Regions from separate parts of the Bradyrhizobium sp. MI1.4 genome, predicted to be linked through region 1. Evidence: predicted binding sites of a transcription regulator. Region 1 holds the regulator's gene; each other region holds the start of a gene.
The links. Region 1 encodes PhoB, which activates phosphate uptake and scavenging genes when phosphate is short. Its sites were predicted from a motif close to TGTCATNNANCTGTCAT; they were not measured.
Positions count from the first base shown of each region.

Region 2: the regulator PhoB is predicted to act here: its motif matches at 3,226-3,242, upstream of AC0L23_RS29885 (DUF2794 domain-containing protein).
Region 3: the regulator PhoB is predicted to act here: its motif matches at 5,630-5,646, upstream of phnC (phosphonate ABC transporter ATP-binding protein).

Region 1 covers NZ_JBVVPP010000051.1:6,947-16,551, reverse strand. The annotation lists gene argF (ornithine carbamoyltransferase) at 1-277, opposite strand, end outside; gene AC0L23_RS32765 (aspartate aminotransferase family protein) at 277-1,479, opposite strand; gene AC0L23_RS32760 (GcrA family cell cycle regulator) at 1,935-2,447, shown strand; gene phoB (phosphate regulon transcriptional regulator PhoB) at 2,685-3,392, opposite strand; gene phoU (phosphate signaling complex protein PhoU) at 3,415-4,131, opposite strand; gene pstB (phosphate ABC transporter ATP-binding protein PstB) at 4,142-4,963, opposite strand; gene pstA (phosphate ABC transporter permease PstA) at 4,960-5,805, opposite strand; gene pstC (phosphate ABC transporter permease subunit PstC) at 5,810-6,799, opposite strand; gene pstS (phosphate ABC transporter substrate-binding protein PstS) at 6,898-7,911, opposite strand; gene AC0L23_RS32725 (ATP-binding protein) at 8,055-9,353, opposite strand; gene AC0L23_RS32720 (putative bifunctional lysylphosphatidylglycerol flippase/synthetase) at 9,387-9,605, opposite strand, start outside.
Region 2 covers NZ_JBVVPP010000040.1:53,944-63,548, reverse strand. The annotation lists gene acnA (aconitate hydratase AcnA) at 1-1,701, shown strand, start outside; gene AC0L23_RS29890 (DUF1223 domain-containing protein) at 1,936-2,712, shown strand; gene AC0L23_RS29885 (DUF2794 domain-containing protein) at 3,305-3,673, shown strand; gene AC0L23_RS29880 (GNAT family N-acetyltransferase) at 3,766-4,296, opposite strand; gene AC0L23_RS29875 (Bax inhibitor-1/YccA family protein) at 4,525-5,316, opposite strand; gene AC0L23_RS29870 (ABC transporter permease) at 5,587-8,157, opposite strand; gene AC0L23_RS29865 (ABC transporter ATP-binding protein) at 8,154-8,876, opposite strand; gene AC0L23_RS29860 (arylesterase) at 8,932-9,567, shown strand.
Region 3 covers NZ_JBVVPP010000006.1:233,270-242,874, forward strand. The annotation lists gene phnH (phosphonate C-P lyase system protein PhnH) at 1-422, opposite strand, end outside; gene phnG (phosphonate C-P lyase system protein PhnG) at 427-891, opposite strand; gene phnF (phosphonate metabolism transcriptional regulator PhnF) at 1,010-1,741, shown strand; gene phnE (phosphonate ABC transporter, permease protein PhnE) at 1,905-2,792, opposite strand; gene phnE (phosphonate ABC transporter, permease protein PhnE) at 2,750-3,634, opposite strand; gene phnD (phosphonate ABC transporter substrate-binding protein) at 3,711-4,646, opposite strand; gene phnC (phosphonate ABC transporter ATP-binding protein) at 4,710-5,519, opposite strand; gene AC0L23_RS09935 (LbetaH domain-containing protein) at 5,703-6,362, shown strand; gene AC0L23_RS09940 (alpha-D-ribose 1-methylphosphonate 5-triphosphate diphosphatase) at 6,359-7,552, shown strand; gene AC0L23_RS09945 (DUF1045 domain-containing protein) at 7,571-8,269, shown strand; gene AC0L23_RS09950 (hypothetical protein) at 8,273-8,866, opposite strand; gene AC0L23_RS09955 (selenium-binding protein SBP56-related protein) at 8,944-9,605, opposite strand, start outside.

The sequences.
Region 1 (9,605 bases):
TGGTCTCGCCGCGGCCGAGCTGCATTTCGGCGCCGGTGAGCATGATGGGCTCGCCGCCGAGCTGGCGCATGGCGACGTCGAAAGACACCCGCGTCCGCGTCGAGGGGCGCTCGAAGATCATCGCCAGGGTCTTGCCTTCGAGCGGCCTGACCGGCTGATGCGCCTTCTGCTTCGCCTTCATCGCGGAGGACGCAGCGAGCATGCGCTTGAGCTCCGACAGCGGCAGCTCGTTGATATCGAGGAAGTGCTTCGGTGTTTTATCGGGCGACTTGCTCATCAGCTTGCCGCCCGCTTGTTGCCGGACAACGCGGTGCAGGCGCGCTCGAGCCGCCCGACGCTGTCCTCGATCTCGGCTTCGGTAACGATCAAAGGCGGCAGGAAACGCACGACATTGTCGCCGGCACCGACGGTGAGCAGCTTTTGGTCGCGCAAGGCTGCAACGAGATCGCCGGAGGGCACCACGGCCTTGATGCCGATCAGGAGGCCCTCGCCGCGCACTTCGCTGACGACATCGCCGTGACGGTCGATCACGGAGGCGAGCTTCTGCTTGAGCAGCAGCGACATCCTCTGCACGTGGTCGAAGAAGCCGGGCTTGAGCATGACGTCGAGCACGGCGTTCGCAGCCGCGATCGCGAGCGGATTGCCCCCGAAGGTCGAGCCGTGCGAGCCCGGCGTCATGCCGGACGCCGCTTCCGCGGTCGCAAGGCAGGCGCCGATCGGGAAGCCGCCGCCGAGCGCCTTGGCCAGCGACATCACGTCGGGTTCGACGCCAAGGCGGCGGTACGCGAACAGATCGCCGGTGCGGCCCATGCCGGTCTGCACCTCGTCGAAGGCGAGCAACAGACCCTTCTCGTCGCAGAGCTGGCGCAACGCCCTCAGGAAGGCGGGCGTTGCCGAACGCACACCGCCCTCGCCCTGGATCGGCTCGATCAGGATGCCGGCGGTCTGCGGACCGATTGCCTTTTTCACGGCATCGAGATCGCCATGCGCAACCTGGTCGAAGCCCTCCATCGGAGGGCCGAAACCTTCGAGATATTTTGCCGATCCCGTTGCGGCCAGCGTCGCCAGCGTGCGGCCATGGAAGGCGCCTTCGAAGGTGATCATGCGATAGCGGTCGGGATGACCCTTTGCGGCGTGATAACGGCGCACGACCTTGATCACGCATTCCAGCGCTTCGGCGCCGGAATTGCAGAAGAACACGAAGTCCGCGAAGCTTTCATTGCACAGGCGCGCGGCGAGCTTTTCGCCGTCCGGGCTCTGGAACAGGTTCGACATGTGCCAGAGCTTGGTGGCCTGCTCCTGCAACGCCGCGACCAGCGCCGGATGGGCATGGCCGAGCGCATTCACCGCCACCCCGGAGGTGAAATCGAGATAGCGCTCGCCATTGGTCGCGATCAGCCAGCAGCCTTCGCCACGCTCGAAACCAAGGTCGGACCTGGCGAAAACGGGGAGCAAATGCGGCGCTGCGCTGTTAGTCATGATGGTCACTTGAATGTTGCGGACGGAGTGAGCGTGCATTGCGCAACGCACCATCGACCGGCCCGGAAAACGAAACGTGCCGCCTCTTGAGGGCGGCACGTGCGACTATCTTAGGCCTGGTGAAACGGGTGTCAATGCCGCCCGGAAAGCCTCGCGAAACGCTGAATCCGTAGTCTTGCGGTGCCGATTTTGCGGGATTTGGCCACGGAACATGTGGAAGCGAGTCGGCGGACTCTTGCGCGGGAGTCACGCCATATTGTAGCGTTTGGATTGTCAGATACGACATCTCGTGCAGTGGTTCTGATCTTTAAGTCCTTATGTACCGGCGTAAACGTTCGGGCGTTCAAGACGCGCCCGGCGAGCCTTAAGGGATTCTGGCGGCACGGGTTTTTGAAGGCTTAGGCATTCGCTGCGAGGCCCCAGGATGGCTGGCGCGCAGCGAGGGAAAGGGTGCAATGACGGTTTTGACCTGGTCCGATGATCGCGTCGAGCAGCTGAAAAAGCTCTGGGAGGCCGGACTTTCGGCCAGCCAGATCGCGGCGGAGCTCGGCAATGTGACCCGCAATGCCGTGATCGGCAAAGTGCACAGGCTCGGCCTTTCGGGCCGCGCCAAGAGCCCATCATCGGCAGCGCCGCGGCCGCGCAAGGCGCGCCCCGCGCAGCACATGATGCGGGTGAGCCGCCCGATCTCGCGCGGCAACACCGCGCTGGCGCAGGCCTTCGAGGTGGAGGCTGAGCCGGATCCGGTCACCTATGACAACGTGGTGCCGATGAGCCAGCGGCTGTCGCTGCTGGAATTGAACGAGGCGACCTGCCACTGGCCGGTCGGCGATCCCTCGAGCCCGGACTTCTTCTTCTGCGGTGGAAGGGCGCTGTCCGGACTGCCCTATTGCGCTCAGCACTCGCGCGTTGCGTACCAGCCGGCGTCGGATCGGCGCCGCGCACCGGTAAAGCCGGGTCCCCGTTAGTCGTCACGCGAAGACAGTTCAACAATTTCAGTGTCGTCCCGGCCTAGTGCGCAATTGCGCACAGGGGGCCGGGACCCATACTCCGAGCACGCAATAATCGTGCGGAAGGGGTCACTCCGAGTCTTCGCCAAACCACGTTCGGTGGTTATGGGCCCGGATCAGCGCTCGCTTCGCTCGCTTGTCCGGGACGACGGCTGAGAATGCAGGGACAGCTCGCCAACAAACAAGCCTGCAACCCTACACCTGCTCTGCCTTGGCAAACCGATCATCCAGCGCGTAGCCGGCGCCGCGGACGGTGCGGATCGGGTCCTGCTCGCGGCCGAGATTGAGCAGCTTGCGCAGGCGGCCGATATGCACGTCGACGGTGCGCTCGTCGATATAGATGTCGCGGCCCCAGACGCTGTCGAGCAGCTGTTCGCGCGAGAACACCCGTCCCGGGTGCTCCAGGAAGAACTCCAGCAGGCGATATTCGGTCGGACCGAGATCGATCGGCCGGCCCGAGCGCGCCACGCGGCGCTTGTCACGGTCGAGCTCGATGTCGCCAAAAGCAAGGACGGTGGCGAGGCGCTCCGGGCTCGCGCGCCGCAGCAGGCCTTTCACGCGCGCCAGCAGCTCCGGCACCGAGAACGGCTTGACGATGTAATCGTCGGCGCCGGTCGCAAGACCCCGCACCCGCTCGCTCTCCTCGCCGCGCGCGGTGAGCATGATGATCGGGAGCTGCTTGGTCTCGGGACGGGTGCGAAGCCGCCGACACAATTCGATGCCTGACAGGCCCGGCAGCATCCAGTCGAGCACGATCAGATCGGGGATGTGCTCCTTGAGGCGGGTGTCGGCGTCGTCGCCGCGCATCACCGTCTCGACGTCATAGCCGTCGCCTTCGAGGTTGTAGCGGAGAAGCTCGGTCAGGGCTTCCTCGTCCTCAACCACCATAATGCGTGCGCCCATCGGGTCGTCGCTCCTTAAATCTTCAGGTGTTCGGTACCGTGTTGGCAAAGGTCGTCATGTCGCCCTTCGGCCGCTTGTCGGTGATCGCCTGGCCCTCGATCATGTAGAACACGGTCTCGGCGATATTGGTGGCGTGGTCGCCGATCCGCTCGATGTTCTTGGCGCAGAACATCAAATGGATGCAGAACGAGATATTGCGCGGATCCTCCATCATGTAGGTGAGGAGTTCGCGGAACAGCGAGGTGCAGATGGCGTCGACTTCCTCGTCGCCCTTCCACACCGCCATCGCCGCCGGCAAATCATGCGCGGCATAGGCGTCCAGCACCGACTTGACCTGCTGCTGCACGAGGTCGGTCATGTGCTCGAGGCCGCGGAACAGCTTGAGCGGATGGAAGTCCGTCTCCAGCGCCGCAACCCGCTTGCCCATGTTCTTGGCGAGGTCGCCGATGCGCTCGAGATCGGTCGCGACGCGCATGGCGCCGACGATCTCGCGCAGATCGACCGCCATCGGCTGGCGGCGGGCGATGGTGAGCACCGCACGCTCCTCGATGCGCTTCTGCAGCGCGTCGAGCTCGGTGTCGATGGCGACGACGCGCTGGCCGAGCGGGACGTCGCGGCGGATCAGCGCGTCGACGGACTCGACGATCATGCGCTCGGCGATGCCGCCCATCTCGGCGACCAGGCGAGTGAGTTCCTGGAGGTCGGTGTCGAAGGCCTTTGCGGTATGTTCAGAACCCATGTCGCGTCTCCTAGCCGAACCGGCCGGTGATGTAATCCTGCGTGCGCCGATCGGACGGCGACGTGAAGATCTTGCTGGTGTCGTCGAACTCTATCAGCTCGCCGAGATACATGAAGGCGGTCTTGTCGGAGACGCGCGCCGCCTGCTGCATGTTGTGGGTGACGATCGCAATCGTGTAATCCTCGGACAGCTCCTGGATCAGCTCCTCGACCTTGGCGGTCGAGATCGGGTCGAGCGCCGAACAGGGTTCGTCGAACAGAATCACCTCGGGCCTCACCGCGACGGTGCGGGCGATGCAGAGGCGCTGCTGCTGGCCGCCGGAGAGCGACAGGCCGGAGGCGTTGAGCTTGTCCTTGACCTCGTTCCACAGCGCGCCGCCGCGCAGCGCCTTCTCGACGCGGCCGTCCATCTCGGACTTCGAGATCTTCTCATAGAGACGGATGCCGAACGCGATGTTCTCGTAGATCGTCATCGGGAACGGCGTCGGCTTCTGGAACACCATGCCGACGCGGGCGCGCAGCAAATTGAGGTCCAGCCTGGGGTCGAGAATGTTGGTCTGATCGAGCATGAGCTGACCGGTGGCGCGCTGGCCGGGATAGAGGTCGTACATCCGGTTGAAGATGCGCAGCAGGGTCGACTTGCCGCAGCCCGACGGACCGATGAACGCCGTAACGCGGTTGGCGCCGAGCGTCAGGTTGATGTTCTTCAGCGCATGGTGCTCGCCGTAATAGAAGTTCAGGTTACGCACGGTCACCTTGGGAGGCGCCTCGGGCAGCACCGCCGCATGCGGCAGTCCACCGGACGCGCTCATCGACACGGAAAGATCACTCATTTTGCGGTCCTCTCGGCGCCAAGGATGCGCGCGAAAATATTAAGGGCAAGAACGGTCAGGGTGATGAGCAGCGCCCCGCTCCAGGCCAACTGCTTCCAATAGGCATAGGGGCTCTGCACGAAGTTGTTGATGGTCACAGGCAGGTTCGCCATCGTCTTGTTCAGGCCGAGGCTGAAGAACTGGTTCGATAGCGCGGTGAACAGCAGCGGCGCGGTTTCACCGGCGACGCGAGCGGTCGCGAGCAGCACGCCGGTGATGAGACCCGATCGGGCAGCCCGATAAGCGATCCGCTTGATCACCAGCGAACGCGGCAGGCCGAGCGCCGAGGCCGCCTCGCGCAACGCGTTCGGCACCAGCAGCAGCATGTCCTCGGTCGTGCGCAGCACCACCGGGATCACGATGACCGCGAGGGCGAGCGAGCCTGCGATCGCCGAGAAGCCGCGCATCGGCACCACCACGGCGCCGTAGATGAACAGGCCGATGATGATCGAGGGCGCCGAGAGCAGGATGTCGTTGATGAAGCGGATCACCGAGGTCAGCCGGTCATTGCGGCCGTATTCGGCGAGATAGGTGCCGGCGAACATACCGAGCGGCGCGCCGATGCCGACGCCGATCACGGTCATGATCAGCGAGCCGACGATGGCGTTGAGCAGACCGCCCTCGTTCGATCCCGGTGGCGGCGTGTTCTCGGTGAACAGCTGGACATTGAGTCCCGCCAGCCCGTTGTAGAGCAGCGTGATCAGGATCAGCGCGAGCCAGGTGACGCCGAAGGCGGTTGCGGCGATGCAGAGCCCGCGGACGACGATGTCCTTGCGGCGTCGGCGTGAATAGATCGGATTCATGGCGCTAATTCCCCGCCTTCTTTTCCAGCCGCATCAGCATCAGCCGCGCCGCTGCGAGCACGAAGAAGGTCAGAACGAACAGCAGGAGGCCGAGCAGGATCAGGCCGGATTGGTGCAGGCCGTCGCTCTCGGCGAACTCGGATGCGATCGCCGCCGAGATCGTGGTGCCCGGCGCAAAGATCGATGACGAGATCCGGAACGAGTTGCCGATGATGAAGGTCACCGCCATGGTCTCGCCGAGCGCGCGGCCCAGCGCCAGCATGATGCCGCCGATGACGCCGACCCGGGTGTAGGGGATCACCACGCTGCGGACGACTTCCCATGTGGTGCAGCCGACGCCGTAGGCGGCTTCCTTCAGGACCGGAGGCACCGTCTTGAACACGTCGACCGAGATCGAGGTGATGAAGGGCAGCACCATGATGGCAAGGATCAGCGCGGCATTGAACAGGCTGAGATAGGACGGGGGACCTGCGAAGATCGCGCCCAGCACGGGAACGCCGTCGAAGATCTTGATCATGAAGGGCTGGAACGTGTTGGCCAGGAACGGACCCAACACGAAGAAGCCCCACATGCCGTAGATGATCGAGGGAATACCGGCGAGCAGCTCGATTGCCATGCCGATCGGGCGGCGCAGCCATTGCGGGCAGAGCTCGGTGAGGAAGATCGCAATGCCGAGACCCACGGGAATGGCGATCAGCATCGCGATGAAGGAGGTGACGAGCGTGCCGTACATCGGCCCGAGCGCGCCGAGCACCGGCGGATCTGCGGAGGGCGCCCAGCGCTGCGTCCAGAGGAAGGAGACGCCGTATTCTTTCATCGCCGGGAAAGCGCCGACGATCAGCGAAATGATGATGCCGCCGAGGATCAGAAGCACCGAGATCGCGGAGAGCCGCGTAATCCAGTAGAAGGTAACGTCGCCGACCTTGAACGCGCTCAAGGCCTTGGCGCGGTCATACGGTCCGGCGTCGTCGATTACATCGCTCTGAACGGCCATCTCTGCCACGCCGATCCCCTGTACCAAATAGTATACGTTTTTTGTTGGTCCGTGCCCCGGATGCAGCGCAGCGCATCCGGAGCACGAGCGTCGCGAACCTAGCTCTTGATGTCGGCAGCCCAGGTCTTCTCGATCAGCTGAACGACCGGATCCGGCATCGGGATGTAGTCGAGCTCTTCAGCCGCCTTGCCGCCGCTCTTGAAGGCCCAGCGGAAGAACTTGATGGCTTCCTGCGAGGCCGCCTTGTCGGTGGCGTCCTTGTGCATGAGGATGAAGGTCGCCGCCGTGATCGGCCAGGATTTCTCGCCGGGCTGGTCGGTCAGGATGACGTAGTAGCCGGGAGCCTTGGCCCAGTCGGCGTTGGAGGCGGCCGCCTGGAAGGCTTCGACGGTGGGCTGCACAGGCTTGCCGGCCTTGTTGATGAGACCGGTGTAGGTCAGCTTGTTCTGCTTGGCATAGGCGTACTCGACATAGCCAATCGAGTTCTTGGTCTGGCTGATGTTGCCGGACACGCCTTCATTGCCCTTGGCGCCGACGCCGACCGGCCACTCGACCGCGGTACCCTCACCGACCTTGCTCTTCCAATCCGCGCTGGCCTTGGCGAGGTAGTTGGTGAAGTTGAAGGTGGTGCCCGAACCGTCCGAACGGCGGACCACGGTGATGGCCTCCGAGGGCAGCTTCACGTTCGGGTTGAGCTTCTTGATCGCGGCGTCGTCCCATTTGGTGATCTTGCCGAGATAGATGCTGGCCAGCGTCTCGCCGTCGAACACCAGTTCACCGGGCTTCACGCCCTCGATGTTGACGACGGGCACGATGGCACCCATCACCATCGGCCACTGGACGAGGCCGTCCTTCTCGAGCTGCTCGGCCTTGAGCGGCGCATCGCTGGCGCCGAAGGTCACGGTCTTGGCCTGGATCTGCTTAATACCGCCGCCGGAGCCGATCGACTGGTAGTTCAGACCGTTGCCGGTCTCCTTCTTGTAGGCGTCGGCCCATTTGGAATAGATCGGGAACGGGAACGTCGCGCCGGCTCCGGTGATGTCGGCAGCAAAGGCCGCCGTCGTCGATGCGGCGACCATGCCAGCAGCGACGAGTGTTTTGAGGAAATTCATGCTGGTCTCCATACAGGGGAGCGAAGCGCCATCCGCGCCCGATCGCGCTCCCCGTGCCGCCCCTTTAGGAGCGGACAGCTGAGCTTTTACGAAGGTTTGGTGACAGTCGGATGACAGTGTTAAGCAGCTGAAATCGCTGGAATTTAGCTCAGAGCCGCAGGCTTGCCCTGGGGAAAACAGGCGGTGAAAGTGGCGCCCTGTTTGGGCACGCTTTCGATCAAAAGCCGGCCGCGATGACGGTTAAGAATATGTTTCACCAGCGACAATCCCAGGCCGGTGCCGCCCTGCGAGCGGCTGTCGCCGACATCGACCCGGTAGAAGCGCTCGGTCAGCCGCGGCAGGTGCTCCGGCGCGATGCCGGGGCCGAAATCCCGGACCAGCACCCGGATTTCCTGAGTTCCATCAGGGGCCGCGCCTGATATCAGCGACACGATAATGCGTCCACCGGAGGCGCCGTATTTGAGCGCGTTCTCGATCAAATTCTCGAACAGGCGGAGCAACTCCTCGCGGTCCCCCGCGATCAGCACCGGGGTCTCGGGCAGCTGGGTCTCGACCTCGACCTGGCGTTCCCGCGCCAGCGGTTCGAGCCCATCGGCGACCTGCAAGATGATCGGCAGCAGGTCGACCAGGGTGTCGGGCCGCACATGGGCCGACAGCTCCACCCGCGACAGCGACAAGAGATCGTCGATCAGGCGCGCCATCCGGGTGGCCTGGTTGTGCATGATGCCGAGGAAGCGCTCGCGCGCCTTGGGATCCTCCTTGGCTTGGCCCTGGAGCGTGTCGATGAAGCCGGACAGCGCGGCCAGCGGCGTGCGCAGCTCGTGGCTGGCATTGGCGACGAAATCGGCCCGCATTTCCTCGACCCGGCGCAGCGGCGTCTGGTCGTGAAAGGTCATCAGCATGCATTTGTCGGCGCCGCCAAAGGTGGTCGGCACCGGCACCGGCGTGATGGTCAGCTCCATCCAGCGGTCGACCGGGACATGGTCGAGATAGGTCGCGCGCCGCGGCTCGGTGGTCGCGATCGACTCGCGCAGCGCCGTGATGATCTCGGGCGAGCGCAGCGCGAACTGGGCGAGCTCATTCCGGCGCAGTGCCGGCGCGAGCTGGGCGGCTGCGGCGTTGAGATGGATGACGCGGCCGGCGCGGTCGAGCAGGACCGCGGGATCGGGCATGCCGGCGACCACTGCGGCGACCGCCGCGCTCTCGACCGGGTTGACGCGGCGGGTCTCTTCGCGCGAGGCGGCGGTATCGTGCAGGCGCCACGGGATCAGCGCTGCGGCCGCGATGCAGAGGAACACCGCAATCGCATGCAGCGCCGATAATTCCCCCAGCGAGACCACCACGGATAGCGCGAGCGCCGCGGCGATCAGGATGACGGTCGAGTGCCGCAGCCGGTCGGACCAGGGCGGGGAGGAGGGAGAAGTTGGGGCGTCGATCGCCATCGGGGCGGGCTTCTCCAAAAGGCCTTGCGCCGGTCAGGCGCCGCTGTCGCTGCGCTTTCTCACGTAAGCGGCTTCAGGCGCGGGGCCGGGGTCGAGCTTGAGCGCCGCCTGCTGCAGGCGCTTCGATCGCGCGCCGATGATAACTTCGCGAAACGTCAGCAAGATTACAGAAATGACGAAAGGGGACAGATAATAGAGGACGCGGAACAGCAGCATCCCGCCCAGCAGCTCCTCGCGGTCCATCTGCCAGAG
Region 2 (9,605 bases), on a different contig from region 1:
CGCGCCTCGGCGCGCGTCGCGCTGGTGCAGGCCTATGCGAAGGCGCAAGGGCTGTTCCGTACCGCCAAGTCGCCCGATCCGGTGTTCACGGAAACGCTGACGCTCGACCTCGGTGATGTCGTGCCCTCGATGGCCGGCCCGAAGCGCCCCGAAGGCCGCATTGCGCTGCCGTCCGTGGCCGAGGGCTTTTCGCTCGCGCTCGCCAGCGAATACAAGAAGGCCGAGGAGCCGGGGAAGCGCTTCGCCGTCGACGGCAAGAACTTCGACATCGGCCATGGCGACGTCGTGATCGCCGCGATCACCTCCTGCACCAACACCTCGAACCCGAGCGTGCTGATCGGCGCCGGTCTTCTGGCGCGCAACGCCGCCGCGAAGGGCCTCAAGGCAAAGCCGTGGGTGAAGACCTCGCTCGCCCCGGGCAGCCAGGTGGTGGCGGCCTATCTCGCCGATTCCGGTCTCCAGGCCGATCTCGACAAGGTCGGCTTCAACCTGGTCGGTTTCGGCTGCACCACCTGCATCGGTAATTCCGGTCCGCTGCCCGAGGAGATCTCGAAGTCGATCAACGACAACGGCATCGTCGCGGCTGCGGTGCTCTCCGGCAATCGCAACTTCGAAGGCCGCGTCTCGCCGGACGTGCAGGCGAACTATCTGGCTTCGCCGCCGCTCGTGGTCGCCCACGCGCTCGCGGGCACCGTCACCAAGAACCTCGCCGTCGAGCCGCTCGGTGAAGGCAAGGACGGCAAGCCGGTCTACCTCAAGGACATCTGGCCGACGACCAAGGAGATCAACGCCTTCATGAAGAAGTTCGTGACCGCGTCGATCTTCAAGAAGAAGTATGCCGACGTGTTCAAGGGCGACACCAACTGGCGCAAGATCAAGACGGTCGAGAGCGAAACCTATCGCTGGAACATGAGTTCGACCTATGTGCAGAACCCGCCCTATTTCGAAGGCATGAAGAAGGAGCCGGAGCCGGTCACCGACATCGTCGAGGCCCGCATCCTCGCCATGTTCGGCGACAAGATCACCACCGACCACATCTCGCCGGCCGGTTCGATCAAGCTCACCTCGCCCGCCGGCAAATATCTCAGCGAGCACCAGGTGCGTCCGGCCGACTTCAACCAGTACGGCACGCGGCGCGGCAACCACGAAGTCATGATGCGCGGCACCTTCGCCAATATCCGCATCAAGAACTTCATGCTGAAGGGCGCCGACGGCAATATTCCGGAAGGCGGTCTCACCAAGCACTGGCCCGACGGCGAGCAGATGTCGATCTACGACGCCGCGATGAAATACCAGCAGGAGCAGGTGCCGCTGGTGGTGTTCGCCGGCGCCGAATACGGCAACGGCTCCTCGCGCGACTGGGCCGCGAAGGGCACCCGTCTGCTCGGCGTGCGCGCCGTGATCTGCCAGAGCTTCGAGCGCATCCACCGCTCCAATTTGGTCGGTATGGGCGTGCTGCCGCTGACCTTCGAGGACGGCACCTCCTGGTCGTCGCTCGGTCTGAAGGGCGACGAGAAGGTCACGCTGCGCGGCCTCGTTGGCGACCTCAAGCCGCGCCAGAAGCTGACCGCGGAGATTGTCTCCGGCGACGGTTCGCTGCAGCGCGTTTCGCTGCTCTGCCGCATCGATACGCTGGACGAACTCGAATACTACCGCAACGGGGGCATCCTGCACTACGTACTACGCAAGCTCGCGGCGTAAGCGCGGATTTGTGAACGGTGGCTCACTGCGAAGTGAGTAGTAGGTTACACGAAGGCGGCCTATCACAAGGCCGCCTTCACGCGTTTGCGGCAGGCTTCAGATGGGCCCGCCCGGCACAGAACCTCCCCTTGTACGGTTCTTGGACGGACAACAAATGTGTGAGGCCCGTAAGATTACGGTGACCATCCGGCGGTAAGATTTCCCTCTCACGAGCAATGGTGTGCGGCGTTCGACATGACAACAATGACGGCTTCTCATCTGGTTTCACGCTGGTCCGGTGCCCTCTGGTCGGGAGCTCTTGGTCTCTGTGCAATCGTCGCCGTCATCCGCCCTGCCGAGGCTGATCCCCGCGCCGTTGTCGAGTTGTTTACCTCGCAGGGCTGCTCCTCCTGCCCGCCGGCCGACAAGATCATCGGCGACCTCGCCCGCGATCCCTCGATCATCGCGCTGAGCATGCCGATCGACTATTGGGACTATCTCGGCTGGAAGGACACATTGGCCGATTCGCGCTTCTCTGCACGGCAGCGTGCGTATTCGCGCATGCGCGGCGACCGCGAAGTCTACACGCCGCAGGTCGTGGTCAACGGCTCCACGCATGTCGTCGGCAGCGACCGCACCGGCATCGAAAGCGCCATCGGCAAAACCGAGACGGGCACTGGTGTGATGAGCGTGCCGGTGACGATGTCGCTCGCGGGCAAGCAGATCAACGTCTCGGTGGCCGCGAGCAAGGAGCCGACGGCGTCCCACGGCGAGGTCTGGATCTGCTCGATTGCGAAGTCGGTGCCGATCGCGATCAGTCGCGGCGAAAATCGCGGACAGCAGGTCATCTATCACAACGTGGTGCGCAATCTGCTGAAGGTAGGCGACTGGACCGGCCGCCCGGAAAGCTGGACGGTGCCGATCGAGAACCTCACGCGTGACGGCGTCGACGGTGCCGTGGTCTATGTCCAGGACGGCAGCCGGGAGAGACCGGGCCCGATGCTGGGCGCGGCGTATACGTCGCTGCACTGACGCGCACTTCGAATCTTCCGACTCAAGCACACTCTCAATCCTCATGGTGAGGAGGCGCGTCAGCGCCGTCTCGAACCATGCAGGCCCTGCTGAGGCAGCTCGGCCTCGATCCTTCGAGACGCCGCTTCGCGGCTCCTCAGGATGAGGGGAAAGAGTTTTTGCTGAGATGGTGAGATATCCGTCGAGGCAGAAACATCCCGACCCAAACAAATCGACTCAAACAAAAAAGGACCAACTCGCGTTGGCCCTCCTTGTCGTGCGAACAGACCCGATCCTGACGGCCCCGGGGGGCTGGGGGCTGAGGAATCCGGAACCGAAAGGACCGGGTCAACGCACATAGGTCTTTTCGCAACGCAGGGCGGCAGTCGCTTGGCGGAAAAGCGGCGACACTATGATTCCTGCTAACGATCCCGTGACGGTTTGCCGCGACAGAGTTCCACCGCTGCGTGTGGGCGGATTGGCTCCGATTCCAAGGTCCTTCCAAGGGCCCTTGCGGTGGGGAACAGTTGGCGCGATCATGCAACCGTCATGATCCGCGGTCGAGGGACGGTCTTCCCGGACGCGGTCATGCTGATGCGACAGGAGGCGGCCTATGAGTCTGTCGGAGGATACCGATCCGAGCGAACAGCGTGCGGCGGCGCGCCCCGCCGCTTCGAATGCGCAACTGAGCCGCGTGACGTTCAACCGGCTCGAGCTGCACCGTATTCTCAATCTCTACGGCCGGATGGTTGCCGAAGGCGAGTGGCGCGACTATGCCATCGACTTCCTCAGGGATCGCGCTGTGTTCTCGGTCTTTCGCCGCGCCTCGGAAGTGCCGATCTATCGTATCGAGAAGGATCCGCGCCTCGCGCGCAAGCAGGGCATGTACAGCGTGATCTCGGCGACGGGCTTGATCCTGCGCCGCGGCCACGAACTGGAGCGCGTGCTCCTGGTGATCGATCGCAAATTGGCGGTGGTGTAGCAGGGATCCAGTAGCCCGGATGAGCGTAGCGACATCCGGGTCTTTGCTTGCAGCGTTCCCGGGTATCGCTTCGCTCACCCGGGCTACGGGCCTTACTTCCCCGGCACGCTCTTGGCGCCCTCGCCGAGGCTCCGCTGCATCATTACCGTGTCCAGCCAGCGGCCGAATTTCAGCCCGACGCTGGGATGCGTGCCGATCATTTTGAAGCCGGCCCTGGTGTGCACGCCGATCGAGCCGGCATTGGTGGAATCCCCGATTACCGCGATCATCTGACGGAAGCCGCGTGCCTCGCATTCGACGATCAGCCGCTCCAGCAGGAGCGCCCCGATGCCGCGGCGGTGGAAGGATGGATCGAGATAGATCGAGTTCTCGACCGTGAAGCGGTAGGCCGGGCGGGGCCGGTAGGCACCGGCATAGGCGTAGCCGGCGACGCGCCCGTCGAGGATGCCGACGAAATAGGGGTAGCCGCCATCGATCAGCGTGCGGTAGCGGCGCGTCATCTCGGCAAGGTCGGGCGGCTCCAGCTCGAACGTCGCGGTGCCCTCGCGGACAGCCTGCCGATAGATGGCCGTGATGGCGGGGAGGTCGGCCTCGGTGGTGGGCCTGATATCGGGTGCGGACATGCCGCAAGATTAGAGCCTTCCCGGGGCGGCTGGAAGAGGCAACCGTGCTTCCTCATACTCCGTCCTTGCGAGAAGCCCTTGCGACGAAGCAATCCAGAAATGCACCAGCGGAGGGACTCTGGATTGCTTCGCTGCGCTCGCAATGACGGTGGGTGTTGAGAGGCTCGCCCCAAACAAAAACCCCGGCCTCTCGGCCGGGGGTTGCTGTCGTCCACTCTGGGCTGGCGCTTAGTCGCGCTGGCCGAGGAGCTGCAGGAGCAGCGTGAACAAGTTGATGAAGTTCAGGTACAGCGACAGCGCGCCGGTGATGGCCGCACGCTCTGCGATGTCACCGCCGGCCGAAGCGTAACCGTAGATGTAGTCGTTCTTCAGCCGCTGGGTATCCCAGGCGGTGAGGCCCGCGAACACCAGCACGCCGACCACCGACACGACGAACTGCAGCACCGAGCTCGCCAGGAACAGGTTCACCAGGCTCGCGATGACGATGCCGATCAGGCCCATGAACAGGAACGAACCCATTCCGCTCATGTCACGCTTGGTGGTGTAACCGTAGAGGCTGAGCGCGCCGAAGGTCGCCGCGGTGATGAAGAACACCCGGACGATCGAGGTGTGCGTGAACACCAGGAAGATCGAGGACAGCGAGACGCCCATCAGTGCCGCGAACACCCAGAACAGGATCTGGGCGGTCGAAGGAGCGAGCCGGTTGATGCCTGCCGAGATCACGAACACCATGGCGAGCGGCGCGAGCATGAACAGCCACTTCAGGGGGCTGACGAACATCGCGTAGCCGAACGGCGTCAGGAACAGCTTGCCGACCCGCACGGCTTCCGGGGTCGGAACGTCCGTCACGGCGGCCATGTAGACGCCGAGGGCGGCAAGGCCGGTGATGGCCAGGCCGATGCTCATGTAGTTGTAGATGCGCAGCATGTAGGCGCGCAGGCCGGCATCGACCGTCGCGGCGTCAACACGCCCGGCGGCCCTGCCGAAAGGAGAAGCGTAATTGCGGTCTAGGTCCGACATGGTCGAATTCCCGTTGGTTGGTCCGGTCCGGCATGAGGGTCGCCATGCCGCCGGTTCGTCAAATTCTATCTCGGATACCGATGTCTGCCGACTAAATTTTGGCTAACAATCGGGGCTCCGAACCCATTCGATATGTGGGAAACTAACACATTCGCTGCAACCGTCCACGCGCGGCTGAATGTCGCCCTTACCTGCAATCCAGACGAGCGGACGTGGTTAATCGCTGGAATCGTGCGATTTCGCTCCCGTGCCGCCGCCCGCTACCATTTGTCACAAATTCCGCAACACCGTGGCGGGCTTTTTGTTCAACGCCAGCAGGGTGCCGGCGAGCCCGAGGCCGACCGTGACGACCAAGGCAGCCGCGACCACGCCGGCTGCGCTGCCGCCCTGCCAGACGAAAGTGAGGGTCATCAGCCGGGTCACGATCATCCAGGCCGCGACGCTGCCGGCGAAAACGCCGAAGACCGCGGTGGCAAGCCCGATCAGGAGGTATTCGAGCGCATAGGCGCCGAGCAGCCGCAGCCGGGTCGCGCCCAGGGTCTTGAGGATCACCGCATCGTAGACCCGGTGGCGATGGCCGGCGGCGAGCGCGCCGCCGAGCACCAGGATCGCCGAGATCAGGGTCACCGCGCTGGCGCCGCGGATCGCGAGCGCCAGGTTGGTCACGACCGAGCCGACCGTCTCCATCACCTCGCGCACGCGCACGCTCGTCACCATCGGATAGGCGTCAGCGACCTCCTTGATGATCTTGCCGTCGCCGGCCGCATCGCCGCCGGCTTCCGTCAGCGTCGCGATGTGGGTGTGCGGCGCGCCCTTGAATGCGTTCGGCGAGAACACGAGGACGAAATTGATGCCGAGGCCCTGCCAGTCGATGCTGCGCAGATTGCTGATCTTCGCGGGGATGTCGCGGCCGAGGATATTGACCACGACCTCGTCGCCGACCTTGAGGCCGAGTCCGTCCGCGATCTTCTTCTCCATCGAAACCAGCGGCGGGCCGGAATAATCGGCGCTCCACCACTCGCCCTCGACCACTTTGGAGCCCTTCGGCAGCTCGGCGGTATAGGTCAGGCCGCGGTCGCTCTGCAGCACCCACTCGGAATCGGTGCTGGGCTTGAGCTCCTCGGCGCGGACACCACGGGCTCCGACGATCCGTCCGCGCAGCATCGGCACGTCGTCGACTTTCGCGCCAGGGGCGATCTGGCGCAGGTATGTGTTGAACTGCTCGGCCTGCGTGCTCGGAATGTCGATGAAGAAGAACGATGGCGCGTGCTCGGGCAGCGCCGCCAGGAACTGCCGGCGCAGATTGCCGTCGATCTGGGTGATGGTGACGAGCACGGCGAGCCCGAGCCCGAGCGACAGCACGACCGAGGGCGTCAGCGCGCCCGGCCGGTGGATGTTGGCAATCGCAAGTCGCAGCATCGGCCATCGCGTGCGCGGCAGCCGCCGCGCGATAGTCATCAGCAGGGCGGCAATGCCGCGGAGCAGCGCGAACACGACCACGGAGGAGGCCACGAACACCGCGGCGATGCGCTTGTCGAAGGACAGCCCGATCACGACCGCGATGAGCAGCGCGATCACGACGGCCATGAAGACGAGATAGCTCCAGCGTGGCCGATGCCATTCGGAGCTGATGGTGTCGCGGAACAGCGCCGCCACCGGCACGTCGTGCACTCGCCCGAGCGGCCACAGGCCGAAGGCAAGCGCCGTGAGCAGCCCGTAGACGAACGACAGCGCGAGCTCGTCGGCATGCACCGCCGGCACCACCGGCAGGGGCAGCAGCTTGCCGAATAGGCCGACGATCGCGAACGGCATGGCGGCGCCTAGTGCGAGGCCGATCACTGAGCCGATCGCGGCGAGCAGGAGAACCTGGGCGAGATAGATGCCGAACACGTCGCGCCCGGTGGCGCCGACGGCCTTGAAGGCCGCGATCACCTCGAGCTTGTGGTCGATATGGGCCTTGACGGCATTGGCAACGCCGACGCCGCCGACCAGCAGCGCGGCGAGGCCGACCAGCGTCAGGAACTGCGTGAAGCGGTTGATGTTGCGCTCGAGCTGCGGCGAGGCATTGGAGCGGCTGCGGACCTCCCAGCCGGCCTGCGGCGCGGCGTTGCGGGCGTCCGCGATGAAGGCGTCGGTGGCGCGCTCGTCGTTGGCGATCTCCGGCAGCTTCACACGATAGACCCAGCGCACCAGGCTGCCGGCTTGGACGAGCCCTGTCGCGCGCAGGCCCGCTTCGCTGATCAGGAAGCGCGGGCCGAAGCCGATGCCGCCTGCGAGCTTGTCGGGCTCGGCTTCGACGGCGCTGCGGATCTGGAACGTCGCAGCCCCGACGGTGACGCGATCGCCGGTCTTGAGCGACAGCCGCGCCAGCAGTGTCGGATCGGCGGCCGCGCCGAACGCGCCGTCGCGCTCCGCGAGCAACTCGGACATCGGCAGCGGCGGCGCCAGCGTCAGCTGGCCCAGCATCGGATAGGAGTCGTCGACCGCCTTCATCTCGACCAGGGCCAGCTTGCCCTCGGCCGAGCGCGCCATGCCGCGCAGTGTGGCGGCGCTCGAGACGGTGCCGCGCGAACGCAGGAAGGCGACTTCCTCCGGCTTCGCCTCGCGCTGAAACAGGACGAACGACACGTCGCCGCCGAGCAGCGTACGGCCTTCGCGGGCGAGGCCGTCGCTCAGGCTCGCCGAGACCGAGCCGACGCCAGCGATGGCCATCACGCCGAGCGCGATGCAGGCAATGAAGACGTAGAAGCCGCGCAGGCCGCCGCGCAATTCGCGCAGCGCGTAACGCAGCGACAGCGCGACGCCGTTGGGCTTCGCAAACGGTGCGGCAGCAGCACTCATGCCGGCGCCGACTGCGTGTCGATGCGCCCCGAACGGAGGCGGATCACGCGATCGCAGCGCTGCGCGAGCGAAGAATCGTGCGTGACCAGCACCAGCGTCATGCCGCGCTCGGCATGCTTGCTGAACAGGAGGTCGACGATCTGTTGTCCCGTGGCTTCGTCGAGATTGCCGGTCGGCTCGTCGGCGACGAGGATCGCTGGATCGGGTGCCAGTGCGCGGGCCAGCGCCACGCGCTGCTGCTCGCCGCCGGAGAGTTGGGTCGGATAATGATGCAGACGGTCGCCGAGCCCGACCGATTGCAGCTCCTGCGCCGCGCGCTTTGCGGCGTCGGGATTGCCCGCAAGCTCGAGCGGCACCGCGACATTCTCCAGCGCGGTCATGGTCGGGATCAAATGGAAGGACTGGAAGACGATGCCGACCTGGCGGCCGCGGAAGCGGGCCAGTGCGTCCTCGTCGAGGGCATTGAAAGGCGTGCCGTTGACCACCACCTCTCCGCTATCAGGACGCTCCAGCCCCGCCATCACCATCAGCAGCGTGGATTTGCCCGAACCTGACGGGCCGATCAGGCCGATCGTCTCGCTCCGGCCCACGCGCAAGCTGATATCCTTGAGGATGTGAACGCGTGCCGCGCCCGTACCCAATGACAGATTGACGTTGGAGATGGCGATGGTGTCGGCCGAACTGTCGGCGAGCGAAGAGGAAGAGATGCGAGTGTCCATGGTCCGGTCATATGGCAACTCCGCCCGCGCGGTCGAGAGGCGTTACGGATTGTTCATGCACATAGCCGTGTTGATGTTCGCTTTGATGACCGTCGCAAATCCGGCATGGGCTGAGGCGGCGAAACCGATCAAGCTGGTGGTTCTCGGCGATTCCCTGAGCGCGGGTCTTGGCCTCCCGGCCCAGGAAGCGTTCCCCACAAAGCTTCAAAAAGCTTTACAAGACAAAGGCATAGAGGTCGGCATGACCAATGCCGGGGTATCCGGCGACACCTCCTCGGGGGGCCGTGACCGGCTCGACTGGTCGGTCCCTGACGGAACCGACGGTGTGATCATCGAGCTCGGCGCCAATGATGCGTTGCGCGGCATCGATCCCGATTTGACCCGCACCGCGCTGACCGAGATCGTCCAGCGCCTCAAGGCGCGCAAGATCGCGGTGATGCTGTGCGGCATGCTGGCGCCGCCGAATTACGGCGCGGATTATGCTGCGCGCTTCAATTCGATTTATCCGGATCTGGCGAAAAAATTCGGCGTGCCGCTCTATCCGTTTTTTCTCGATGGTGTCGCGGCCGATGCCAAGCTCAACCAGGCCGACGGCATTCATCCGACCGCGGCCGGCGTCGATATCATCGTCAAGAATATCTTGCCTACGGTTGAGGCATTCCTTGGCACCATCGCTGAGCAACGGCGTTGAAAACCAGGCAACGCTAACCGTAATTCCCAGGGTTTTAC
Region 3 (9,605 bases), on a different contig from region 1:
AAGCTCCGCCCTCCGTCCAGACTCTCGACCTGCAGGATCAACGTGGTCGACCGATCCGGATATTCGCTGGTGCCGAGCGCGAAGCGCTCCAGCGAAGGCAGCGCCCCGCCGTCGCTGATCAGCGCGAAGCTGGCGATGGAAGAATCCTGCACCACCGGCGCACCAGTATGGAATTTCAGCCATTTCACGACGTCGGAAGTCTCATGCATGCGCGCATCGAGCCAGAGCGGCGTGTCGTGATCGAACAGCGTCAACGCGATCGCGGCCGTGCCGCGCATCATCACATGAGGCGCTCCTGATGTCGGCACGATGCGCTGGACCGACCCCGGCCGGGCCATCGCGTCCATGACCGAACGAAAGGTCGATTGCGCCGACAGCACCTTGTCGGCGAACCCGGGGGGCAGTTCCGCAATCGTGGTCATGATCTCACCCCTCACCGCGCACCATGGTATAGAAATCAACCTTCGTCGCGGCGGTCTGGGCCGCCACCTGCTTGCGCCTGACCATAAGCTGCTCACGCAACGGCGCGATAATGTCCCGCTCCACCGCGCCGGCGAAATCGCGGGACTGCACCAGGGCATCGCACAGCGCGATCAGCCGCGCCTTCTCGCCGTCGCGACCGAGCGTGTAGCCGAAACCGACCTCGCCGCTCGCAAGCCGCACCGCGGCGCGCGACACCGTGGCTTCACCGAGGTTGAACGGCGCACCGTCACCGCCGACCCGGCCGCGCAGCATGACGAGGCCGTTTTCCGGCGCGCGCAGATCCTGATGCGCCGGCAAAACGAGAGCGTCGAGGCGAGCGGCGATCTCGCCCGCCTCCGCGTGCGCCAGCACGGCCATTGCGGCCTTGCGCTGGGCTTGCTGATTATTGTGCTGGGTCACCGCATCCACCGACTTCTCTGCAGAACTTGCCGAATCCAAGTTGTCTATGATACTAGACAACTTGATACGGGAGCGCCATGACTGTTTCGTGACAAAGGCGTGATTTCTGGAGTAGCTTCCCGGCCACATGAGCATGCAGGACACAGCCTCCTCCGGCGTCGCGTTGTGGCGTCTCGTTGCCGACGGCATCGAGCGCGGCATCGCCGACGGCCGCTTTGCGGCGGGCGACAAGCTGCCGGGCGAGGTGGAGATCGCCGAAACCTATCGCGTCAACCGCCACACCGTGCGACGCGCGCTGGCCGCGCTTGCCGAGCGCGGCATCGTGCGGGCAGAACGCGGCAGCGGAACCTATGTCGAGGCGCAGAAGCTCGCTTATCCACTGCGCTCGCGGACCCGTTTCTCCGAGATCGTCGGCGCGGACGGCCGCGAACCGCATGGCCGGCTGATCGAGGCGTCCGCTGACGTTGCGACCCGCGAACTCGCGCGGGAGCTTGGCCTCAAGACCGGCGCACCGCTGGTCCGGATCGAGGCGATGCGCCTCGCCGACCGCACGCCGATCTGTGTCTCCACGACGTGGCTGTCGGCGCAGCTATTCCCGGCTGCGGGCGACGTCTTTGCCGCGACCCGCTCGATGACGAAATTGCTCGAGCATTACGGCGTCCGGGACTATCGCCGCGGCGCGACCCGGATCACCGCCGGTATCGTCGACGCAACCGACGCCGCACGGCTCGATCTGGCGCTGGGACGGCCGATCCTGGTGGTCGACGCCACCGATCACGATCTCGACGGCAAGCCGCTGGTGACCAAGCATTCGCGCTTTGCCGCGGAGCGGGTGGAATTTCTGGTGGAGAACGGGTGAACTGGCTGCCCTCTGCCCCTCTCCCCTTGCGGGAGAGGTGGCTCGCCGCGCTAGCGGCGAGACGGGTGAGGGGTTGCCTCCGCGCACTGATCTGAATTGAGGATGCAGACCCCTCATCCGGCGCTTCGCGCCACCTTCTCCCACAAGGGGAGAAGGAAGAAGGTTACGCCACCGCCCGCCGCCCGATAATCGCAAAACGCAATTTGCCCGAAACGAAATCGATCGCAGCGACTGCGACCAGGATCATCAGGATCAGGAACGACACCTTCTGCCATTCCAGCACGCGGATCTGCTCGGCGAGTTGGAGGCCGATGCCGCCGGCGCCGACGATGCCGATGATGGTGGCCGAGCGCGTGTTCGACTCGATGAAATAGAGCACCTGCCCCGCAATCACGGGCAAAACCTGCGGCAGCAGGCCGAAGCGAATCTCGTGCAGCGCGCTGCCGCCGGAGGCGCGGATGCCCTCGACCTGCTTCTGGTCGGCGCCCTCGATCGCCTCCGAGAACAGTTTTCCGAAGGCGCCGAAATCCGACACGGCGATGGCGAGCACGCCGGCAAACGGGCCGAGCCCGACCACGTTGATCCACACCAGCGCCCAGATCAACGTGTCGACGCCGCGAATCAAATCCAGGAAACGTCGGACCGGAAAGCGCAGCAGCTTTGATGGCACGACATTACGCGCCGCAAGAAGACTGACCGGCAGTGCGAACAGCGCGGCGAGCGTTGTGCCGAGCAGCGCGATCGACAGCGTCTCGCCCAGCGCCTTCAGATAGACCGGCAGCGACGAGCCGGGATCCGGCGGGATCATCATCAGGCTGATCCAGCCGAGCTGGTTGAGGCCCGCGACGAACCGCGACGGCGAGAAGTCGAGATCGACGAGGCCGTAAATCAGGATCGCGAGCGCCGCGACGCTCATCGCCGGCATGGCGAGCCGCGCCGAGGCCGGCCGGTCGAACACGTCAGGATAGCGCGCGCGAAGCGCCGCAGTGTCGGTCTCCTGCGGTCCCGTCACGTCCGCGCCTCCTTGCCGAACAGACGGCCGCGCAGCCATCCGGTGCTGATGTCGATGATGAAGACCGTGACGATGATGGTGAGCAGGATGGCGCTGACGTCGGAGTAATAGAACTTGCGGATGGCGACGACGAGCTCCTGGCCGATGCCGCCGGCACCGACGAAGCCCATCACGGAGGCCTCGCGGACGTTGATCTCGAACCGCAGCAGCGCGTAGCTGGCATAGCCTGCCGTGACCTGCGGCAGGATGGCGAAGCGCATGCAGGAGAGCCAGCTTGCGCCGGTCGAGCGGACGCCTTCGACCGGCTTCATGTCGGCATTCTCGACGATCTCCGAGAACAGCTTGCCGAGCGCGCCGGTGGAGTGGATCGCGATCGCAAGCACGCCGGCCATCGGACCGAGCCCGAAGGCGATCACGAAGATCAGCGCAAACACGATGCCAGGCACCGTGCGCGCGAATTCGAGCAGGCGCCGCACCATGAAACGCAGCCAGGGCGCGGGCGAGGTGTTTTCAGCGGCGAAGAAGTTCAGGCAGAACGCAAGAGTCGCGCCGATCAGCGTGCCGACATAGGAGATCAGCAGGGTCTCGCCCAGCATCCTCAGCCATTTGCGCCAGCCCCAGAGCCACTCGCCGACATCGGTCCAGACCCGCTGGCCGGTGTCGAGTGTGAGGATGCGGTCGAAATAGCTGATGAAGTTGCCAAAGTGGGCGAACAGCGTGCGCAGATTCACTTCAGCGCCGATCGCGGCCAGACACAGTGCTGCGGCGAAGATCACGGCTCCAGACAGGATTCGGAGCCGCTTGCGCGCCACCGCCTGGCGATAGCCGGCGTTGAGCACGGCGAGCTGCTGCTCGGGGAGAATCGAAACCGCGACGGTCATCTGATCAGGAAAGGTGGTCGATCAAAGAGAAAGAGCCGGGTCCATCGACCCGGCTCCAGTGGCATCGTCCCGAAACTCAGGACGCCTTCTTCTTACGCAGCGCATCGACGAACTTGATCAGCTCGATCGTGCCATCCCAATCCTTGCTGGTCGCGGGATGAAAACCTTTCTTCTGGCCGTCCTGTAGGCGGTCGAAGGCAGCCTTGTCCTTGGCCGGCGCGTCGAAGAACGCCTTCGCGATGGCGGCCTTGGCCTCTTCCGGCAGGTCGGAATTGTAGGCATACGGACCGTTGATGATCGGCGCCGACTTGTGGATGATGCGGAAATCGTCCTTTTTCATCGCCGAGCCGTCGGCATTCTTCAGCATGCCCTTGGTCAACATCTGCGCCAATGTCGAATCGTCGTCGCTGGTCCACTGGTTGGCGGCGACGTCGACGGTGCCCTGCGCCAGTGCCAGGATCGCGTTCTCATGGCTGCCGGTGAAGACGACCTTGCTGAAATAGGTGTCGGCGTCCGCGATGCCCATCTTGTCGAGCTCGAAGCGCGGCACGTTGTTGCCGGAGGTCGAGTTCGGATCGACCAGGCCGAGGTTCTTGCCCTTGAGCTGATCGATGCTCTTGTAGGGGCTGCTCGCCTTGACGAAGAACACCGAGTAATAACCGGTGGAGCCGTCGGAGTTGATGTCGTTGGCGAAGGCGTCGGTCTTGACGCCGGTCAGGCGGGCGCGAGCGAACGAAGCCGAGCCATAGCTCGCGATGTGGATGTTGCCGGCACGCTGGCCTTCGATCACGGCAGCGTAGTCGTTGGCGATGCGCAGCGTGACTTTCACGCCCAATTCCCTGGAGAGATAGCTCATGAACGGCGCCCAGCGCTCGGTCACGCCCGAGGCGTTTTCCGCCGGAATGACCGCGAAGGTCAGCTCGGGATATTTGGCTTTCCAGTCTTCGGCGGAGGCCGAAGTCGTCAACGCGAGCGCGGCGGCGCCGGCGAGAATCAATCTGCGAGTAATCATGATAGCCTCTTCATTGGTTGAGGTCGGTTGACGCAAAATTGGTAAGTCCTGATGCGGCGCAGCTCAGGCGGCGGCCGCCGTTCCAAGCGCCGGAATGCCCTGTCGCACCGGTGCAGGCGTGCCGCCCATGACTTCGGCGGCTTCGAGATCGTAGAGCTCGCGCGCAACGTGCTCGGTCAACTCGGCCGGCGCGCCGTCGAACACCACGCGACCCTGCGCCATGCCGATCAGGCGGTCGCAATAGCTGCGCGCCAGGTCGAGCGAATGCAGATTGCAGAGCACGGTGATGCCGAAATGCTTGTTGATGCGCAAAAGCGCATCCATCACGATCTTGGTGTTGCGCGGATCGAGCGAGGCGATCGGCTCGTCGGCAAGGATGATGTCGGGCTGCTGCACCAGCGCGCGGGCGATCGCGACACGCTGCTGCTGGCCGCCGGAGAGCTGGTCGGCGCGCTGGGCTGCGAGTGGGGCGATGTCGAACTGCTCGAGCGCGGACATCGCCAGCGCCTTGTCCTGCTCGGGCCAGCTCTGCGACAGCGAGCGCCAGGCCGGCATCGTCGCGAGCCGTCCCATAAGAACGTTGGTGAGAGCATCGAGCCGGCCGACCAGATTGAACTGCTGAAAGATCATCGCCGAGCGCGCCCGCCACTGCCGCAGCTCCTTGCCGCGTAGCGCGGTGACGTCGAGACCGTCGAACAGGATGCGACCCTGCGAAGGGGTCGCGAGACGGTTGATGGTCCGCAGCAGGGTCGACTTGCCGGCGCCGGACCGTCCGATCACGCCGACGAAGCCGCCGGGAGAGACTTGAAACGAGGCGTCGTCCACCGCGGCTTTCACGCCGAAGCGACACGTCAGACCTTCAACCACCAGCATGCAGGGCTCCAGAGTAGCTGGGACCCACCGCTAACGCCGGCGCTTGACACTTGTGTGACACGGACGTTGCGATGCGGCGATCCTACACACCTCATCCCCTGTTCATCCCCTGTCATCGCGCCGTCATGACATTGTCATCAAGCCGCTCGAAGAGAAACACTCGCCCTCTCGTTCGGATACAACATGGCCGCCAAAGCTCTTTCGCTCCAGCCGACTGTCGATTCCTCGGCGAAGCTGCACGACACCAGGCTTGGGGCCTACACAGAGGTCGGCGCCCGCACGATGCTGCACGAAGTGACGATGGGCGATTACTCCTATGTCGTGAACGACGCCCAGATCACCTACACCACCATCGGAAAATTCTGCTCGATCGCGGCGATGACGCGGATCAATCCGGGCAATCACCCGATGCACCGCGCCACGCAGGCGCATTTCACCTATCGTTCGAGCGCCTATTTCGAAGGCGGGAGCGACGACACCGAGTTCTTCGACTGGCGGCGCCAGCATCACGTCCATATCGGCCATGACGTCTGGATCGGCCATGGCGCGATCGTGCTGCCGGGCCGCAACGTCGGCACCGGCGCGGTGATCGCGGCCGGCGCCATCGTCACCAAGGACGTGCCGGCCTACACCATCGTTGCCGGCAATCCGGCGCGCATCGTTCGCCGGCGGTTCTCGGAAGAGGTTGCGGGGCGGCTTGCGAGGCTCGCTTGGTGGGACTGGGATCACGACAAGTTGCGTGAAGCCCTGCCCAATTTCCGCAAGCTCGGGATTGAGGATTTCCTCACGGCATACGAAGCAGGGGCACCCTCTTCTGCCAGCAAACGAAGCGCGGTCGCGTGACAGACATATTCCTCGAGGGCGGGCGGGCCCTGATCGGCTCCGAGTTCGCCGAAACGTCGCTTCTCGTGTCCGGAACGGACATCGCAGAGATCAATGCCTCGCGCAGCCGGGCGCGGCTGGCGATCAACGCGCGCGATCTGCTGGTCCTGCCGGGCATCGTCGATCTGCATGGCGATGCCTTCGAGCGACAGATGATGCCGCGCGCCGGGGTCGATTTCCCGATCGACGTCGCGCTCGCCGACAGCGACCGCCAGGCGATCAGCAACGGCATCACCACGGTTTTTCACGCCACGACCTGTTCGTGGGAGCCGGGCCTGCGCAGCGCCGGCAATGCGCGCAGCCTGATGGAGGCGATCGAACGGCAGCGCCCGCAATTCGCCGCCGACACCCGCTTTCACCTGCGCCACGAGACCTACAATCTCGACGCCGAAACCGAGATCAGCCAATGGCTCACTGAGGGCCGCGTCGACCTGTTCGCCTTCAACGACCACATGGACGGCACGGTTGGGGACATGGCCAAGCCGCGCAAGCGCAATCGCATGGTGGAGCGCACCGGCCTGTCGAGCGAGGAATTCGACCGGCTGGTCGGACACATAATGTCCCGCGCCGCGGATGTGCCGGCTTCCGTGTCACGGCTGGCCGCGACGGCCCGCGCCGCCGACGTGCGGATGCTCTCGCACGATGATGCGACGCCCGCGATGCGCGAAGGCTTTCGCGCCATGGGCGTGGCGATTGCGGAGTTTCCGATCAACGAGGAGACAGCGCGGGCGGCAGCAAGCCACGGTGACGCCATCGTCTACGGCGCGCCGAACGTCGTGCGCGGAGGCAGCCACACGGGCTGGACCAGGGCATCCGACATGATCGCCAAAGGGCTCTGCTCGGTTCTGGCCTCGGACTACTACTATCCCGCGCAGCTGCTCGCTGCGTTCCGGCTCGCCGCCGATGGCGTGCTGCCGCTGACCGAGGCCTGGAATCTGGTCTCCGCCGCGCCCGCGCGCGCGACCGGTCTTGCAGATCGCGGCGTGCTCGCGGAAGGCCGGCGCGCGGACATTCTGCTGGTCGACGACAGCATGCCGCTGCGGCCGCGGCTGATCGCCGTGATATCAGGCGGCAAGCTCGTGCATCTCACCGAGGCGACGCGGTTGCTTGGCATGCCAGCTACCCCGCGCCAAGCTGTCGCCGCGGCATAAACCCGCTATGCTCGGACGATGACGAGTTTCCCCCGCTACGCGATCTATTTTGCCGCAGGCAGCGACAGCGCGCTCACCCGCTTCGGCGCGGAGTTGCTCGGCTACGATGCCTATACCGGCAACGAGCTGCCGTTTCCCGCCGACGCATCGCGTCTCGCGCCGGACTGGCGTGATGTCACCGCCGATCCCCGCAAATACGGCTTTCACGCCACGCTGAAGGCGCCGATGGCGCTGGCGTCCGACAGGCGCGAGGTCGAGCTTGTTGCGGCCTGCGCGACATTCGCCGGCAGGGCACGCGCAATTCCGGTGATCCGCCCGGTCGTCGATTCCATCAGCGGCTTCATCGCCGTCATTCCCGGGGAGCCGGTCGGCGAACTCCAGCAGCTCGCCGCCGATTGCGCGCGCGACTTCGACTCCTTCCGCGCGCCGCTGAGCGCGGAAGACCGTGCGCGGCGCAAGCCGGAGAAGCTGAGCGAACGGCAGCGCCACTATCTCGACCGCTGGGGCTATCCTTACGTGATGGAGGAATTCCGTTTCCACATGACGTTGACGGGCCGGCTCGACGTGGAGCGGCGCGGGCCGATTCTGGAAATGCTGCAGGGAAGGTTTGCTGCGCTCGGCCTCAAGACGCTTGCGATCGATCGCGTCGCGCTGTTCAAACAGGACCACGCCAAGGCTCGCTTCCGCATCATCGGCGAGTGGGCTTTGACCCAGTAAGCGTCAGTGCCAGCTCGCGAGATTGAAGCCGAAGGCCACAACGCCAACCAGAATGAGGCTGGTGGCCCAGATTACATCCAGATTGAACCAGCTTCGCGAGACGAACCTCAATCCCAGATGGCGGTAGACCAGCCACGCCAGACATCCGCCGGCGCTGACCATGGCAGCGACGTGCACCAAAGACACCAGAACCGCCATCCCGAGACTCGCCTTCATCAGCGCGCCGGCGGCCTCATGGCCGGCATCGAGTTCGAAGGCCTGGCAGAGCCCGAGATAGATCGGCACGAGCATCAAGGCGGCGCCGTGAGCAATGGCAACGGCAAATGACCAGAGCGCCAATTGCGTCGGCGGAATTCGTGCCAGCGCGCGCGGATGGCGCCGCTCGACCAGCCGATAGACGCCGAAGCCGATGACGAAAAGGCTCGCGCCGAGCTGGATCGAACGCTGCCACTCGGCCAGCACGAGCAGGAACGCGAATGGCAGCAGCACGAGAAGCGTTGCCAGGAGATGTCCGGCGGCCAGAGCCCACAACGCACGAAAGAGCGCGCGCGGGCTCTTGTCCATGAGCCCGGCCGAAACGGCGAGCGGCCAGCCCATTCCCGGATTGACCCCGTGATAGAGACCGCTCGCAACAAGAGCGAGCCACAGCCAGCCGAGGCTCGCGTGTGCCCAATCTAGGCCGACGGGTAGCAAAAGGAGTCCGTCGAACAATCGCCGCCCTCCAGCCTGATCTGGTGCGCACGATATCCGTCGGGGAAGCTCACGAAGTAGTTCTTGTCGAGCTCGAGGCCACCATTGCGACCGACATTGGCCATGACTTCCAAACCCGGAACGCCATCGGGATAGAACTGGTCATCCCAGGTGGAATAGAGCGAATTGGTCCAGTACACCCGCCTGCCGTCCCGGCTGATCTCGACCATCTGCGGACCGGCCGCAAATGCCTTGCCGTTCGGATGGGGGGTGCGGCGCGCGATGCCGCCGATGTGAACCGAGCCCGCAAGCTTCGGCTTTCGCGGATCACTCACGTCGTACTGGCGCATTTCACCCGTGCCCCAGCACGAGACATAGAGAAAACGATCATCCATCGACAGGTCGATGTCGGTCACCAGCGGCGGCACGGCGCCAAAGCCCTGAAGCAGCGGCGGGAGCTTCTCCTTTGGCGCAGGCTCGGGCGGGATCGTCGCCGTCTTCTCCGCATGGAATTTTCCGCCTTCGCGCCACCAGGTCCAGATCGAGGCTTCGAGATTCGTGGTGTCGACCACAACGCCTACAAAGCCGTATTCGCGAACCGGATCGTGCGCCGGCCGTACCTCCAGCGCCATCTGATGATTGGCGC